3 regions of the Pseudoduganella sp. OTU4001 genome follow, and region 2 is predicted to be linked to each of the others. Evidence: predicted binding sites of a transcription regulator. Region 2 holds the regulator's gene; each other region holds the start of a gene.
The links. The regulator sigma-54, encoded in region 2, starts transcription at its own class of promoters, with help from an activator protein. The targets are predictions, from matches to a motif close to TGGCANGNAANCTGCTTT.
Positions count from the first base shown of each region.

Region 1 (5,580 bases), on a different contig from region 2:
CTGGCGCAGTACCGCCGCTGCATCGCGCCGGACTTCCTGGGCCTGGGCCACAGCGAGCCGGCGCCGGATGCGAAGCTGGATCCGGAAGGCCAGGTGGCGATGCTGGTGGAACTGCTGGACAAACTAGGTGTGCATAGTGTGGACGTGGTGGCCAGCGACAGCGGCGGCGCCGTCGCGCAGCTGCTGCTGGTGCTGCATCCGGAGCGCGTGCGCAGCCTGCTGCTGGCCAACTGCGATACGGAAGTCGACTGCCCGCCGCCGGCCATGCTGCCGGTGATCGACCTTGCCAAGCAAGGCCGCTTTGCGAAAGAGTGGCTGGAACCCTGGCTGGCAGACAAGGACAAGGCGCGCTCCAGCGAAGGCCTGGGAGGCCTGTGCTACGCCCAGCCCGCCGCGCTGGCGGACGAAGTCTTCGATACCTACCTGCGCCCCCTGGTCGACCACCCGCAGCGCCTGCACGCCTACATCGCCGCGCTGGAGCGCAACGCCCTGCACGGCATCAAGCCCGCGCTGCAGGCAAGCAAAGCGCCGGTACGCGTGTTGTGGGGCATGGCCGACGGCATCTTCCTGCCGCGCGGCGCCGACTACCTCGAGCAAGCGTTCGGCAACAGCAAAGGCGTGCGCCGCATCGCGGGCAGCAAGTTGTTCTGGCCGGAGGAGCGCCCGGAGCTGCTGGCGCAGGAAGCGCTGGCCCTGTGGCGCAGCGTGGCCTGATCTCTAGCGCTTGCGGTACAGGCAGACGATGATATCGCTGGTGAACAGCTTCGTCAGCGGCAGCAGCACGCAGCGGATGCCCAGCCACTGCACCGCCGCCTTCAGCGGATGCACCTGGCCGAACATGGTCAGCCGCTGCCACAGCCCGTTGGCGGTGACGGCATCGATCTCGGTGGAGTGCAGCAGGTCGAAGCCCTCGCTGCCCACCAGGCGGGTCAGGTTGTCCGGATTGAAGTAGTGCACATGCGGCGACGGCATCCCCTTTTGCCACAGCCGCTCGAAGGGACCGCGCAGCCCAACGCGCGCGAACAGCTTGGACAGACGGTAGAACAGCCCACGGCTGCTCGGCAGGTTCAGCACCAGCGTGCCGCCCGGCGCCAGCCGGTTGTGGCAATCGCGCAGTGCAGCGCGGATGTCGGGGATATGCTCGATCACATCGTTAAACACGATCACATCGAAACGCTCCTCGGCCTTGAGCGCCTGCGGGAAGTAGCCGATGCGCACCGGCAGCCCGCGCGCCGAAGCCTTGGCCGCCACCGCTTCATCCGGCTCGATGCCCTGCACCTCGAAGGCGCCGGCCGCCGCCTCCAGGAACCAGCCATGCGCGCTGCCGACATCGAGCAGGGTGCGCGCGCCGGGTGCGGCGTACTGGCGGGTGAGGGCGACGATGGTGCGGAAGTTCTGCTGGCGCAGCGCCTTGAGCGAGGTTTCGCGCGTGTCCTCGTCGATTTCCGCATGTTCGGCAGCGTGGTTGATGGCCACTGCCAGTGCCGCACTCTCATACGCGCAGGACGGGCAGGTGTGGTGCCAGCCCGACAGGCCGGCGCTCAGGGGAGTTTGGCATACGATGCAAGTCATGCTCAAGACGATAGCATGATTATATTGTTGAGATATACACAAATCATCACAGCCCAAGCTGCGGTAAAATCGCAGGTTTGGATCTAGCCGAGGTTTCCCGATGAAATGGGCTGTTGTTGGTTTCTACATCTTGTCCGTGCTGCACATTCACTTCCGTGGCAAGGTGCGCCTGCCGATCGGCCGCCAGCTGTTCGACCACTCGTCGTTCATGGCCCCGATCAATATTTTCATGCACTGGTTCTCGCGCGTGCCGTCCACCCCTTACCTGCCGGTCGACACGTTCAAGGAGCTCAAGCCGCTGGAGGATAACTGGGAAGTGATCCGCGCCGAGGCGGAAAACCTGCTGCGCCTGCAAAAGATCAAGGCGTCGGAGAAAAACGACGATGCCGGCTTCAATTCCTTCTTCAAAAACGGCTGGAAGCGCTTCTACCTGAAATGGTACAACGCCAGCCATCCATCGGCGCAGGAACTGTGCCCGCAGACCTACGCGCTGCTGGCCGCCATCCCGTCGGTGAAGGCCGCCATGTTTGCCGAGCTGCCGCCGGGCGGCAAGCTCAATCCGCACCGCGACCCGTTCGCCGGTTCGCTGCGCTACCACCTGGGCCTGGCCACGCCGAACGATGACCGCTGCTTCATCGACGTTGACGGCGAGCGCCATTCCTGGCGCGACGGCCAGGGCGTGATCTTCGACGAAACCTATATCCACTGGGCCATCAACGGCAGCGAGAGCGACCGCATCATCCTGTTCTGCGACGTCGAGCGCCCGATGCGCTTTGGCTGGGCGCAGGCGGTCAACCGCTTCCTCGGCCGCACCATGATGACCGCCGCCGCCTCGCCCAACGAGCAGGGCGACCAGGTTGGCCTGGTGTCCAAGCTGTTCCGCGTGTCCTTCTATGCCGGCAAATACCGCCGCGCTTTCAAGGCCTGGAACAAGACCGTCTACAAGATCACCAAGTTTGGCTTGATCATCGGCCTGGCTGCGGCGATCTTCTACATCTAATCCGGCATGCTGCGATTCCTGCACGGCGCCCTGGCTCTCGGCCTTGGCGCCGTTGTTTTTTGCGGCGCCGTTGCGGCCGCGCCGCCGGCCGGCGTGCAGCGCGACATCCCGTACGGCAGCGATGCGCGCCAGCGTTTCGATGTCTACCTGCCGGCCCAGGCGGCGCCCGGCGCGCCGGTCATCTTCATGGTGCATGGCGGCGGCTGGCGCATCGGCAGCAAAACCGAAACGGCGGTGGTGCAGAACAAGGCGCCGTATTTCACCGCGCGTGGCTACGTCTTCATCTCGATCGATTACCGCATGCTGCCCGATGCCGATCCCTTGCAGCAGGCGCGCGACGTGGCGCTGGCGCTGGCCGCGGCCCAATCGCGTGCAGCCGGCTGGGGCGCCGACCCGCGCCGCTTTGTGCTGATGGGGCATTCGGCCGGCGCGCACCTGGTGGCGCTGCTGGCGGCCAATCCGTCGCTGGCGCCGGGCGCCAGCTGGCTGGGAGTGGTCGCCCTCGATAGCGGTGCGCTGGACGTGCCGGACATCATGCAGCAGCGCCACCTGCCGCTGTACGACGCTGCCTTCGGCCGCGATCCCGCTTTCTGGCGCCAGGTCTCGCCGCAGCACGCGCTGCAGCCCGGCGCACAGCCTTTCCTGCTGGTGTGCTCCAGCCAGCGCGAGCGCGCCTGCCGCCAGGCACACGCTTTTGCCGCCCGCGCGCAAGCGGCCGGCGTCCGCGCCGAGGTGCTGGAGCAGGCCAAAAGCCACCGCGACATCAACCTGCAGCTGGGCGCCGACCCGGCCTATACCGGCGCCGTGCAAACCTTCCTCGACAGCCTGGGCGCGCGCTGAAACGCACAAAATGTCGGATTTCTTTACAGTGCAATCCATGCATCGTTTAAAATCAGCAACTTAAATTGCATGGCTCGATTTTTGCTTATTTATCGGCAACTTGAATTATCTTGGAGAAAGTATGAAAAAGCTGTTGCTGGTCCTCGCCACCGCACTGCTCGCAGTAAGCCAATCCGCCCATGCCGGCCTGATTTTCACCGTGCATAAATTCACCGAGAGCTCGGTCACTTTCTCGCTGACCGGCCAGATGCCGACAGCTGTGCCGCAAGTCGATGGATCGACGACGCTGGACCCTGGTCCGGCCCACCTCAACCTGCTTTACACCGGCAACCTGTGGGCCGGCGCCGGCAACGCCCTGGTCGCCAGCTCGCTTAGCGGCGACCCCTTTGTCGGCTCGGGCGGCCTGGGCGAAGGCTGGACCGGCGGCTGGGGCGACTGGGGCCTGGCCGTGAACTTCACCTCGATGGAGATGCGCTCGGAGCTGACCAGCCTGTTCGGCAGCGGTGAGCAAGTCACCCTGTCCTGGGACGGCACGCCCCTGCTGAACCCTCTTGGCACCGGCACCATTGCGCTGTACTGGGGCAGTGTGGCGTTCGGCGTCGACGCCGCCGAAATGATCAACGTGCCGTTTGGCGCTACGCAAGTGGTCAACGGCGCTATCCAGCCGGCCGCCAATGAAGTGCCGGAACCTGCCGGCGCCGCCCTGTTCGGCCTTGGCCTGCTGGCGCTGGGCGCGCTGCGCCGCAACCGCCACCGCGCTTAACGGCAGCCCTCCGCCAGCGTGAAGTGATAGCGCTGCGCGATGCGGCGCCACTCGCGGTCGCACGGCATGGCGGCCGCAATCCTGTCCAGTTCCTGCGCCAGTTCCGGCTCGCCCTTGCCCAGCACGAAGTGGCGGCCGAACTGGTTGAACGGCTTGTCCCCCACATGCAGCTGCCCCACGGGCAGCTTTTCCTTATCCATCTGCCGCTTCAGGTAGCGGAATGAACTCAGCGGCATCACGGTGAAATCCGCCTCGCCTTTCGACAGCCGGCGCAGGTTGGTGATGGCGTCGGCTGCATTGCTGCGCGCGATGCCTTTGCCTACGTATTCGTCGATGCCGGGATAGCGGTTGCCGTAGATGCCGGCAAAGCGGAAGCCCACCAGCGAAGCCGGCCCCTCATAGCGTACGGGATTCTCCACGCGCGACACCACCACATTGCTGTCGTCCAGGAAGGGCGGGCTCCAGTGGAAGCGCTTTTGCGGCACGTCGCCGATGAAGACCGGCGCCAGGAATAGCGCCACGCCATGGAAGCCGCCCGGCGCCTCCATCAGCTGGTTCAGGTCGCGGCGCGGCAGCGACACCAGTTCCAGCGTATGCCGTCCGCCCAGCTTGCGGTTGACGTAAGCCACCAGCTCGGGCGCCAGGCCGCGCCTGCCCTCCACATAGGGCGCACCGCCGTAGCTGTTATAGGCTTTGATCGTGATGGCAGCGGCAGGTGCGGCGCCGACGGCGCTGCAAAGCGCCAGGAGCAGGATGGGGCGTCGCATCAGCCGATCATACCATCGCGCCGCCCCACTTCAATGCAACCAGTACAAGCGCCGCCAGGAAGGCGGTTTCGGCCAGCATCAGCAGCACGGGCTTGATGCCGACGGTTATGATTTCCTGCAGCCGGGTGCGCACGCCGATGGCGGCGATCGAAGCCACCAGGCACCAGCGCGCCAGGCTGTTGGCGCCGTCCTGCACCGCGTGCGGGATCACGCCGGTGCTGTTGATCGCCACCAGCACCGCAAAGGCCACTGCGAACCAGGGCAGCATGGGGACCTTGGCGCCAGCGTCGCCGGTGCTGCGGCGCACGCGCAGCGCCATCGAGATGGCGAAGATCACCGGCAGCAGCATGGCCACGCGCAGCAGCTTGACCACGGTGGCGGTGTCGCCGGTGGTGGTGGACAGGCTGTAGCCCGCGCCCACCACCTGCGCCACGTCATGGATGGTGCCGCCCAGGAAAATGCCGGCCTGCTGCGGCGTGAGGCCGAGCGCTGTCACCAGCGGCGGGTAGGCGATCATGCAGACGGTGGACAGCAGCGACACGCCGATCACGGTGAAGATGGTGGCGCGCTCGCGCATCGGCTGGTCGGGGAAACTGGCGGAAATCGCCAGTGCTGCGGAAGCGCCGCAGATCGCGGTG
Region 1 is NZ_JASATG010000007.1:82,049-87,628, forward strand. Features, by position in the region: gene AAHE99_RS08845 (alpha/beta fold hydrolase) at 1-714, shown strand, start outside; gene AAHE99_RS08850 (class I SAM-dependent methyltransferase) at 718-1,572, opposite strand; gene lpxO (lipid A hydroxylase LpxO) at 1,673-2,572, shown strand; gene AAHE99_RS08860 (alpha/beta hydrolase) at 2,579-3,412, shown strand; gene AAHE99_RS08865 (PEP-CTERM sorting domain-containing protein) at 3,534-4,175, shown strand; gene AAHE99_RS08870 (substrate-binding periplasmic protein) at 4,172-4,942, opposite strand; gene AAHE99_RS08875 (YeiH family protein) at 4,950-5,580, opposite strand, start outside.
Region 1: a site for sigma-54 is predicted at 3,483-3,500, ahead of AAHE99_RS08865 (PEP-CTERM sorting domain-containing protein). Genes of this name have one in related genera too.

Region 2 (5,580 bases):
ATGGCTTAGGGTAGAAGTGGATCAGGTGGTTCAGTGCGTATTCTTCGGTGAAGAAGTCTTCCAGCAGTGCGCTGCCGCCTTGGGTGCTGGCGCGGCCTACGTCGTGGAAGAAGCGGATGTCGCCGCCGGCGCACAGGGCGCGTTCGCTGGTGCTGCGCACCACCACGGCGGCGACGCTGGCGTCTTCGCGCCAGGCCAGCAGCGCCTGCGTCATCGCGCGCACCATGTCGAGGGACAGGGAATTGAGGGCTTTCGGGCGGTCCAGCGTGATGATGCCGGTGCCGTTGGTGATTTGGGTTTGGACGTGTTCGCTCATGCAAATATTTTAACGCACACTGGGCGCAAAAAAGGGCGCCAGATGCGCCCTTTGGTGTGCCTACTCTGCCAGTCCTTTACATGGCGGAGGGTGGTGCTTCGTACGTGTCCGGGAAGTGCTTGATGGCCGCGTGATTGTGGTTCTGCACACGGTCTTTGTATTTCATGACCTGGCGATCCAGTTTATCAATCAGGGTGTCGATGGCGGCGTAGAGGTCCTGCGACAGGCTTTCGACGTAAACAGTTTTGCCAGACATGCGCAGGTTGATTTCTGCTTTCTGGCGTTTCTCTTTCTCGGTGAGGTTATCTACAGTCAGGATGACAGCAATATCGATTACTTGATCGAAATGGCGCTTGACTCGTTCCAGCTTGTTTTGCACGTACTCGCGAATAGCCGGGGTCACTTCGACATGATGTCCACTGATGGTGAGATTCATACACACTCCTAAAGATGATGTCGCTCTCGAGTTCGTGCGCGCCGAAGCGCACAGAGGAACCCATGCACTACAAAGATTTACGGAGGCTTACCGGAGGAATTTTCAACGCTTCTCGATATTTGGCAACAGTCCGTCGCGCAATTACCATGCCTTGTTCTCCCAGCATGTCCGCAATCTTACTGTCGGATAAAGGATTCTTGGGGTCTTCTGCTCCTGTCAATTGCACGATCAGCGCCCGTATCGCAGTCGATGAAGCTTCACCCCCAGCTTCGGTCGCGACGTGGCTGCCAAAGAAATATTTCAACTCAAACATGCCATGCGGGGTGAGCATATATTTTTGAGTTGTAACACGGGAAATAGTGCTCTCGTGTAGTCCCAGTGTATCAGCTATTTCACGCAACACAAGGGGTCTCATGGCAACCGCACCGTGGCTGAAAAAGTTCTTTTGTCTTTCTACTATCGCTTCCGCCACGCGCAGGATGGTGTCGAAGCGCTGGCGCATATTTTTGATCAGCCATTTGGCCTCTTGCAGCTGGCCATTCATCTGCGATTCGCTCTTGCCTTGCTTGAGCAGGTTCGCATACAGGGCATTCACGCGCAGGCGCGGCACCACGTCGTTATTCAGCGTGACGACCCAGCCGCCGCGGCCCTTCTTCACGATCACGTCCGGCACTACATAGTCTGACTCGCCTGACGCAAATTCGGCGCCCGGATGGGGGTTGCATTGGCGGATCACGGCTTGCGCTTCACGCAGGTCTTCGTCGTCGCAATCGAGCGTTTTCTTCAACTTGGTGAATTCGCGCTGGGCGAACCAGGCCAGGTGCTTCTCGACGATGGTCAGGGCCATGCGGCGCGTCACCAGCGGCACGCAGGGCATGCGCTTGATCTGCAGCGCCAGGCATTCGGAGGCGTTGCGGGCGCCGACGCCGGGCGGGTCGAAGCTTTGCAGCAGCACCAGGGTGCAGCGCAGGTCGTCCAGCTCGATTTCCAGCTCGGGCGGCAGGCGTTCCAGGATTTCTTCCAGCTGCTCTTCCAGGTAGCCGTTGTCGTCCAGCGCGTCGATGATCATTTCCATCAGGGCGCGGTCGCGCGGCTCCTGCAAGGTCACGCGCATCTGTTCCAGCAGGTGCTCGCGCAGGGTGCAGCCGGAGGCTTCCAGCTGCGGGCGGCTGTCTTCGTCGTCGGCGGATTTGCTGCCGGCGCTGGCGCTCCAGTCGGTATCGTCGCTGCCGTTGGCAGCGCCCTCGCCCTCGCCGCCTTCATAGCCTTCGCCTTCGCTGCCGGCGCTGGCGCCGGCTTCGCCGCCATCGGTGGCCTGGGCAGCTTCGGGCGTGGCGACGCTGTCGTTGCCGGAGCCCTGGCTGATGGCGCCGTCGGCCAGCAGGCGTACCGAGTGGTCGAGCGGATCGTCGAGGCGTTCCAGCATCGGGTTATCGCTCAGCAGCTGTTCCAGCTCCTGGTGCAGCTCCAGCGTGGACAGCTGCAGCAGGCGGATGGATTGTTGCAGCTGCGGCGTCAGCGCCAGGTGTTGCGAGGTTCGCAGTTGCAGTGTTTGTTTCATGGCTTTCGCTTACATGCGGAAGTGTTCGCCGAGATAGACCCGGCGTACGGATTCATTGGCGATGATGTCATCTGGGCGGCCCGAAGCCAGCACGGCGCCCTGGTTGATGATGTAGGCGCGGTCGCAAATGCCGAGGGTCTCACGCACATTATGGTCGGTGATCAGGACACCGATATTGCGCTCCTTCAGGAAACGTACGATACGTTGGATTTCGATCACGGCAATCGGGTCGACGCCGGCGAATGGCTCGTCCAGCAGCACGAAGCGCGGGTTGGTGGCCAGGGCGCGTGCGATTTCCACACGGCGGCGCTCGCCGCCCGACAGCGACAGGGCCTGGTTTTCGCGCAGCTTCTCAATCTGCAAGTCTGCCAGCAGGGCTTCCAGGCGCTGGTCGATTTCCGCCTTGGCCAGCGGCTTGCCGTCCACCTGCTGGATTTCCAGCACGGCGCGGATATTTTCTTCCACCGTCAGCTTGCGGAATACCGAAGCTTCCTGCGGCAGGTAGGACAGGCCCAGTTGCGCGCGCTTGTGGATCGGCAGGCTCGAGACGTCGCTGCCGCCGATATCGATGGTGCCGGCGTCGGATGCCACCAGGCCCACGATCATGTAGAAGGAAGTGGTCTTGCCGGCGCCGTTCGGGCCGAGCAGGCCCACCACTTCGCCGCAATCGACTTGCAGCGATACGTCGTGGACAACCTGGCGTTTACCGTAGGATTTCTGAAGGCCGCGCACCACCAGGGTGTCGGCGCAGGTATTTGCTTGCATGCTTACTTCTTCTCCGCCGGTGGTTCGGTGCGCGATGGCTGGATCACCATGGTGCCGCGGCCGCCGCCCGGCTTGCTCTCACCGGTGGCCGTGTTGCGCACGCTGAAGAATTCCTTGCGGCTGTCGTAGGAGATGAATTCGCCCTGCACTTCGTCGTTCTGCTTGCCGCCTTCCAGGCGGCGGATGGCGGCCTTGTTGAACATCTTCACCAGCTCGGCCTGCTCGTCGTATTCGATGCGGTCGGCATCGCCTTCGACCCACAGGTCGCCGGCGCCGTCGCGCTTCTGGCGGAAGGTAGCCTTCTTGCCGTCGCCGTACAGGGTCACCTGCTGGTAGCCTTCCGGCGACTGTTTGACCAGCGCGCGTTCGGCGGTCATGGTCAGGGTGCCGCGAGTCAGCTTGACGCCGCCGCTCATGATGGTCACCTGCTTGACGTCGTCGATATCCATCGCGCCGTAGCTGATGTTGGTCGGCTTGTAGGAGTCGGCCTTCTCGGCCAGGGCCGGGGCTGCAACTCCCAGCAGCAAAGCTGCCGACAACAGAAGTCGTTTCATAATCATTCCTTGTTTATTGTGCCTTCGGCGGCAGCACCAGCGTGCCGGCGCCTTCCAGGTGCAATTGGCGCGTCGCATTGTTGGCGCGCATGCTATTGGCGGTAGCGGTCGTATTCCCCAGCTTCATCTTCACCGGCTGGTCGGTTTCCATGCGGTCTTCATCGGGGAAGATCACCAGCTTCTCCGTCGCCATGTGCATTGGCTGCGCATTCTCGGCGGCGGCACGGTCGATGGTCACGCTGCCGTTCAGGGTGACGCGGCTGTTGGCGTCATCCACGCGCGCCATCTTCGCCACGATCTCCATCGGCGGCCGCTCGCCGGCGCCCAGGCTGCGCACGCGCGGCTTGTCGATTTCCGACGAGTCGTCGATCGGGCGGTGGGTCAGTTTGTCGCCGGCGATGATGTAGCTTGGCTTGCCTTCCTTCGACATGCGTACGAAGGAGAAGTTCTCGATGATGTAGTCCGGTTCATTGGCTTGCATATCGGCCTGCATTTCCTCGCCGGCGCGGTTCATCAGCTCCAGCAAATAGAAGCTGCCGAGCGCCGCCACCAGCACCAGGACCATGCCGATGGAAAGACGGAAACGGTGGGCGATTCTCTGGTTGCGCATGGCTTATACCAGGAACTGCGCCATCACGCGCTCGTAGCTGCCGGTGGCGCGCAGCACGAATTCGCAGGCTTCGCGCACGGCGCCGCGGCCGCCCGCTGCTTCGGTGATCCAGTGGGCGCGCGCATGCACTTCCGGGCGGCCGTTCGGCACGCTGACGGCAAAGCCTACGCGGCTCAGGATAGGCAGGTCCACCACGTCGTCGCCGATGAAGGCAACCTGCTCCTCGGTGATGCCCAGCTGTTCCAGCAGGGCCTTGAACGGGGTCAGTTTGTCGTGGCCGCCCTGGTGCACGTATTCGATGCCCAGGTCTTTGGCGCGCGCCAGCACGATAGGCGTACGGCGGGCGCTGATGATCGCGGTCTTGATGCCGGCTTCCTGCAACAGCTTGATGCCCAGGCCGTCGTGCACGTTGAAGGTCTTGACCATTTCGCCTTCGGCGCCGTAGGTCAGGCTGCCGTCGGTCAGCACGCCGTCCACGTCGAAGATGAACAGGCGTACCTTGGCGGCGCGGGCAACCAGGTCTTCGTGTTTCAGCTTCATCAGATCACCTTGGCGCGCGTCAGGTCGTGGATGTGCAGGGCGCCCACCAGGGTGCCGTCGGCGTCCACCACCAGCATCTGGTTGATGCGGAATTCTTCCATCACCGCCACGGCGTCCACCGCCAGCTGGTCGGGGCCGATGGTGCGCGGGTTCAGGTGCATCACGTCCTTGATCACCACCTTGCCGAAGTCCTGCACCTTCTCGATCATGCGGCGCAGGTCGCCGTCGGTGAACACGCCGACCGGCTTGTTGGCGGCATCGACCACGGCGGTCATGCCCATGCCCTTCTGGGTGATTTCCAGCAGCGCGTCCGGCAGGCGGGTGTCCAGGCCCACGGCCGGGATGGCGGCGTCCTTGCGCATGATGTCGCGCACATGGGTCAGCAGGCGGCGGCCCAGGGCGCCACCCGGATGGGAACGGGCGAAATCTTCTTCCTTGAAGCCGCGCAGCTCGAGCAGCGCGACGGCGATCGCGTCGCCCAGCGCCAGCGTGACGGTGGTCGACGCGGTCGGGGCCAGGTTCATCGGGCAGGCTTCTTTCGCCACCGAGACGTCCAGGTGCACGTCGGCGATCTGGGCCAGGCTCGATTGCGGCTTGCCGGTCATGGCGATCACGTGGCCGCCCATGCGCTTGACCACCGGCAGGATGGCCATCAGCTCGGACGCTTCGCCGGAATAGGAAATGGCGATCACCACGTCTTCCGGGGTCACCATGCCCAGGTCGCCGTGCGCGGCTTCGGCCGGGTGCACGAACAGGGCCGGGGTGCCGGTCGAGGCCAGGGTGGCGGCGATTTTCTTG
Region 2 is NZ_JASATG010000004.1:12,902-18,481, reverse strand. Features, by position in the region: gene AAHE99_RS05025 (enoyl-CoA hydratase/isomerase family protein) at 1-316, opposite strand, end outside; gene hpf (ribosome hibernation-promoting factor, HPF/YfiA family) at 393-752, opposite strand; gene AAHE99_RS05015 (RNA polymerase factor sigma-54) at 820-2,313, opposite strand; gene lptB (LPS export ABC transporter ATP-binding protein) at 2,323-3,078, opposite strand; gene lptA (lipopolysaccharide transport periplasmic protein LptA) at 3,081-3,632, opposite strand; gene lptC (LPS export ABC transporter periplasmic protein LptC) at 3,646-4,242, opposite strand; gene AAHE99_RS04995 (KdsC family phosphatase) at 4,246-4,782, opposite strand; gene AAHE99_RS04990 (KpsF/GutQ family sugar-phosphate isomerase) at 4,782-5,580, opposite strand, start outside.

Region 3 (5,580 bases), on a different contig from region 2:
CGCCTGTTCTTCGCGCGCGCGGTCGCGGTTGCACCGAACGGCGTGGTCTACCTGCCGGACAATGGCCGCATGCGCACCGCGACCATGGGCACCGATGGCACAGCCACGCTGGCCACCGCGCCGGGTTTGGTGATTGACGGGCGCACGCTGGCAATCGACGCCGACGGCAACCGTTACGACCTGTTCGGCCGTTCGGTGCGCAAGACCACGCCAGCTGGTGTGGAGAGCTTTGTGGCCGGCGTCGCCGACCAGTTGGGCAACGCGGACGGCATGGGTACTGCGGCGCGCTTCGGCGATCCGGGTGCGCTGGCCTTCGACAAGGTCGGCAACCTGTATGTCACCGACCTGTACTACCGCAGCGTGCGCAAGATCGCGCCATCGGGCGCAACCACAACCTTGGCGACCGGGGTCGATGTGGATCGCTATATCAGCGTTGATGGTGCTGGCAACGTACTGGTGGCGACGGCCACTGTGCTGCGCCGCATTGCACCGAACGGCACGGTGAGCGTGCTGGCGGGCGTCGAACAGCCGGCCGGCGCCTTGGCCACGCCTGTGGACGGTAGCGGTAGCGCGGCCCGCTTCGGCTCAATCAGTGGCGTGGCGGCAGACGCGGATGGCACTGTGTACGTGTCTGACAGTGGCTTGATCCGCAAGGTGACTGCGGCTGGCGTCGTGACTACGCTGGCGGGCAAGACCGGGCCATGCAAAGCGGCGGACGGCAAAGGCAACCAGGCCTGTCTCGATGGCCTGGCGGGCCTGGCGCTCGACAAAGCCGGCAACCTGTTCGCTGCCTGCAGCGAGGTGCTGCGCAAGATCACGCCAGATGGCACGGTGAGCACAGTCTCAGGCAAAGCCGCCGAGTACGATGTGGTGAATGGTTCGCTGGTGTCCCCGCCATTGAATTTTGTGCGTGGGCTCGCGATCGACAGCAAGGGCGAGGTACTGGCGCTCGGCGACGTAGTGTACAAAGTCGGCAAGGACGGATCGGTCAAGCCGGCCGGCCTGGCGACGGTAACGCCCGCTGGCAGCCCAATCCGATACTTCCTGGCTGGGGCAAACTTCGGCGGCAGCATGGTGGCGTTTTCCGGTGGCGCCATCAGCCGGGTGAACGCGGATGGTTCGCTGACCTGGCTGGCGGGCAAGGAGGGCGATATGCGCGTGGCTGACGGCAGTGCTGCCGAGGCGCGCTTCAATTCCGTAGCCCACGCGCAGTTCGATACCGCCGGCAATCTGTATCTGTACGATGCGGTGCGGCTGCCCAATGCCAGCCATATGCAATCGGTGCTCCGCAAGCTGACGCCAGCCGGTGTGGTGAGCACGGTGCAGCAGACCAGCTACCTGCTCGACTCGGTCGATGCGCGCGGCAACAGCCATGTGCTTGAAGCGAACACGGCAAAGTTCGGGCAGGATCTTGTCCGCCTGGCGCCGGATGGCACGCGTACGGTACTGCTGTTCTACGGCTATGGGGGAATCGATGCGGTGCCCGTCGCGATCGCGGTGGACAGGGATGGCAATGTGTATGTGGCGGAGGGCAGCGGCGGTACCTCGGTCGTGGTGCGCAAGGTCAAGCCGGACGGCAGCTCGAGCATCATCCTCGGCAAGGCAGGCTCATATGGTGTTGAGCTGGGACCGCTGCCGGGCAGCCTGGCGCAAATCCAGGCCATGGCAGTCGACAAGGACGGCGTGCTCTATATCGCCAGCGAGCAAGCCATCCTGCGCATCACGCAATAAGGATCAGGCGCCGGCCCATGGCAGGCCGGCCTTGCACCAGCCGCTGACGGTCTTGCGATGGCCGTCGGCGTCCTTATCTCCCTCAAAGCCTTCCAGGATATCGAAGCACTGGGTGTAGCCGGCTTCGGTGGCGGCCTTGGCGGCGTGGCGCGAGCGTACGCCGGAGCGGCACAGGAACACGATCACGGTGTCCTTGCCCGGTACGGCAGCGGCCAGCTGGCCCTGGAAGTCCGGGTTCGGCGTGCCGCCCGGGTAGAGATTCCACTGCACCGCCGCCTGCTGCTCGGCCGGCAAAGACACCCGTCCTACCCAGTCGCGTTCGGCATTCGTGCGCACGTCCACCAGGCGCACATGCGGGTCACTTTTCAGCAGTTCATAGGCTTCTTGCGGGGTCACCGCACCGGCATAGGGCAGGGAAGTGTCGCGTTTGCGTGCACGGTCGAGAATCTCACTGGAACTCATGGTTTTTCCTTTATGATGACTGCACCACAACGATGCATTTGCATTAATCGGTGCGACTATGCACCAGATTGGTGCGATAATCGGAAAACGCACTCGCATGGTGCGCATTTTCTGCACTGCTTGCCGGGAATTTGCTGGCATGAATCCTGCTTAATGTACCACCAGCGTTGGCCGCGCCCAAGAGGTAGCGGCGCTTTTTTCACTTAGGAGATATGCAATGGCAATGACCGCCGCAGACGTTCTGAAGATGGTAGCAGATCACGAAGTCAAGTTCGTGGACTTCCGTTTCGCCGATACCCGTGGTAAGGAACAGCACGTAACCGTGCCAGTTTCCGCTTTCGATATGGACAAGTTCGAATCGGGCCACGCCTTCGACGGTTCCTCGATTGCCGGCTGGAAAGGCATCGAAGCTTCGGACATGATCCTGCTGCCAGACCCAGCGACTGCCAACATCGACCCGTTCATGGAAGAGACCACCCTCTTCATGCAGTGCGACGTGATCGAACCGTCGGACGGCAAGGGCTACGACCGCGACCCACGCTCCATCGCCAAGCGCGCTGAAGCCTACCTGAAGTCCTCCGGCCTGGGCGATACCGCCTACTTCGGCCCAGAGCCAGAATTCTTCATCTTCGACTCCGTCAAGTGGCGCATCGACATGTCCGGCTGCATGGTCAAGATCGACTCCGACGAAGCTTCCTGGTCGACCGACAAGGACATCGAAGGCGGCAACTCCGGCCACCGTCCAACCGTGAAAGGCGGCTACTTCCCAGTGCCTCCAGTCGATTCCTTCCAGGACATGCGTTCCGAAATGTGCCTGATCCTGGAACAGATGGGCATCCCGGTCGAAGTGCACCACCACGAGGTGGCTGGCGCTGGCCAGAACGAAATCGGCACCAAGTTCTCGACCCTGGTTGAGCGCGCCGACTGGACCCAGAACCTGAAATACATCGTCTGGAACGTGGCTCACTCCTACGGCAAGACCGCTACCTTCATGCCTAAGCCAGTGGTGGGCGACAACGGCTCCGGCATGCACGTGCACCAGTCGATCTGGAAAGACGGCAAAAACCTGTTCGCAGGCGACGGCTATGCCGGCCTGTCCGACTTCGCGCTGTACTACATCGGCGGCATCATCAAGCACGCCAAAGCGCTGAACGCGATCACCAACCCAGGCACCAACTCGTACAAGCGCCTGGTGCCAGGCTACGAAGCTCCAGTGAAGCTGGCTTACTCGGCCCGTAACCGTTCCGCTTCGATCCGTATCCCGCACGTGGCCAATCCAAAAGGCCGCCGCGTGGAAGCGCGCTTCCCGGATCCACTGGCCAACCCATACCTGTGCTTCGCTGCACTGATGATGGCCGGCCTGGACGGCGTGCAGAACAAGATCCACCCAGGCGAAGCAGCGTCCAAAGACCTGTACCACCTGCCACCGGAAGAAGATGCACTGATCCCAACCGTGTGCGCATCGCTGGAAGAAGCCCTGGACGCACTGAACAAAGACCGTGAGTTCCTGACCCGCGGCGGCGTGTTCACCGATTCGATGATCGATGCCTACATCGAACTGAAGATGACCGAAGTCACCCGCATGCGCCAGACCACCCACCCGGTTGAGTTCGACATGTACTACTCCCTGTAATCGGCAACTTTGCTGAACAAGCAAAACGCGAGGTAAGCCCAGCTTCCCTCGCGTTTTTTTTCGGATGTTGTATAGTCGGGGCATGAACACTCGCACTCTCGTATCTGGGCTGGCGTTGCTGGCCGTGAGTGGCGCAGCGCAGGCGCAGCAAATTTACCTCTGCGTGAATGCCGAAGGCCGCAAGGAGTTGACCGATACCCGCAAGGGATCGCACTGCAAGCCGCTGGACCTGCCAGGCGCCTCGATTCCCGCGCCGGCCGGCGCCGCGCGCCGCAGCGCCGCACCGTCCGCCGCACCGGCGGTGGCGCCGTCCAATTTCCCGCGCGTCGACAGCGCCGAGCAAAAGGCGCGCGACGCCGACCGCCGCGCCATCCTGACCGACGAACTCAACACCGAAAACCGTAAGCTGGCGGATTTGCGCAAGGAGTTCAACAACGGCGAGCCTGAACGCCGTGCCGACGAGCGCAACGCCGCCAAATACCAGGAGCGCGTGGCTGGCCTGAAGGACAGCATTGCGCGTGCAGAACAGAACGTGGAAGCGCTGAAGCGCGAGCTTAGCAATATCAAATGACCCCAGACAGCACTGCCAGCTTCCGGCCCGCTGACCTGGCAGGGCTGGACCTGCTGGCATCGGCCGTGGTCGTCGTGGACCGCGGCGGGCATATCGTATACATCAATGCAGCCGGCGAGAACCTGCTGGAATCGTCGCTGAAAGCACTGGCGCGCCAGCAGCTGGGCGGCCTGTTCGCGCAGCCGCTGGAACTGGAGCACATCGTCACGCAGGCGCGCGACCACAAATTCTCCGACGTGCGCCAGGAGCTGGTGCTGGAGCGCGCCGGGCGCGAAGCGCTGCATGTGCACATCATCGCCAGCGCGCTCGACCAGCCGGATGGCGCGGTGCTGATCGAGCTGCGCGAGATCGTGCAGCAAATGAAGCAGGACCGCGAGGAGCGCCTGCTGGACCAAAGCCAGGTCAACAAGGAGCTGATCCGCAACCTGGCGCATGAAATCAAGAATCCGCTGGGCGGCATCCGTGGCGCGGCGCAGCTGCTGGAAATGGAACTGCCGCCGCTGCACCTGACCCAATTGCGCGAATACACCCAGGTCATCATCAAGGAAGCGGACCGCCTGCAAACCCTGGTGGACCGCCTGCTGGCGCCGCACCGCCGGCCGCACATCGTGGGCGACGTCAACATCCACGAAGTGCTGGAGCGGGTGCGCAGCCTGATCCTGGCCGAGTTCCCGGTCGGCCTCACCATCCGCCGCGATTACGATGCCTCGCTGCCGGAATTCCGCGGCGACAAGGAGCAGCTGATCCAGGCCGTGCTGAACATCGCCCACAACGCCGCGCATGCGCTGGCGGCGCGCATCGAATACGGCGATGCCGAGATCATTTTCCGCACCCGCGTGGCGCGCCAGATGACCCTGGCCAAGGTGCGCTATCAGCTGGCATTAGATTTGCATATCATCGATAACGGACCGGGCATCCCGCCCCAGATCCGCGACCGTATCTTCTACCCGCTGGTGTCGGGCAGGGATGGCGGCAGCGGCCTGGGACTCACCCTGGCGCAAACCTTCGTGCAACAGCACATGGGCGTCATCGAGTGCGAGAGCCGGCCCGGATTGACCGACTTCCGGATCTTATTGCCTTTGCCTTGATAACGAATACATGAAACCAATCTGGATTGTTGACGACGACGAATCGATCCGCTGGGTCCTGGAAAAAGCCCTGGCGCGTGAAAACCTGGCCACGC
Region 3 is NZ_JASATG010000002.1:154,140-159,719, reverse strand. Features, by position in the region: gene AAHE99_RS02665 (NHL domain-containing protein) at 1-1,731, shown strand, start outside; gene AAHE99_RS02660 (rhodanese-like domain-containing protein) at 1,735-2,193, opposite strand; gene glnA (type I glutamate--ammonia ligase) at 2,411-3,826, shown strand; gene AAHE99_RS02650 (DUF4124 domain-containing protein) at 3,909-4,397, shown strand; gene glnL (nitrogen regulation protein NR(II)) at 4,394-5,485, shown strand; gene ntrC (nitrogen regulation protein NR(I)) at 5,496-5,580, shown strand, end outside.
Region 3: a site for sigma-54 is predicted at 2,329-2,346, ahead of glnA (type I glutamate--ammonia ligase). Genes of this name have one in related genera too.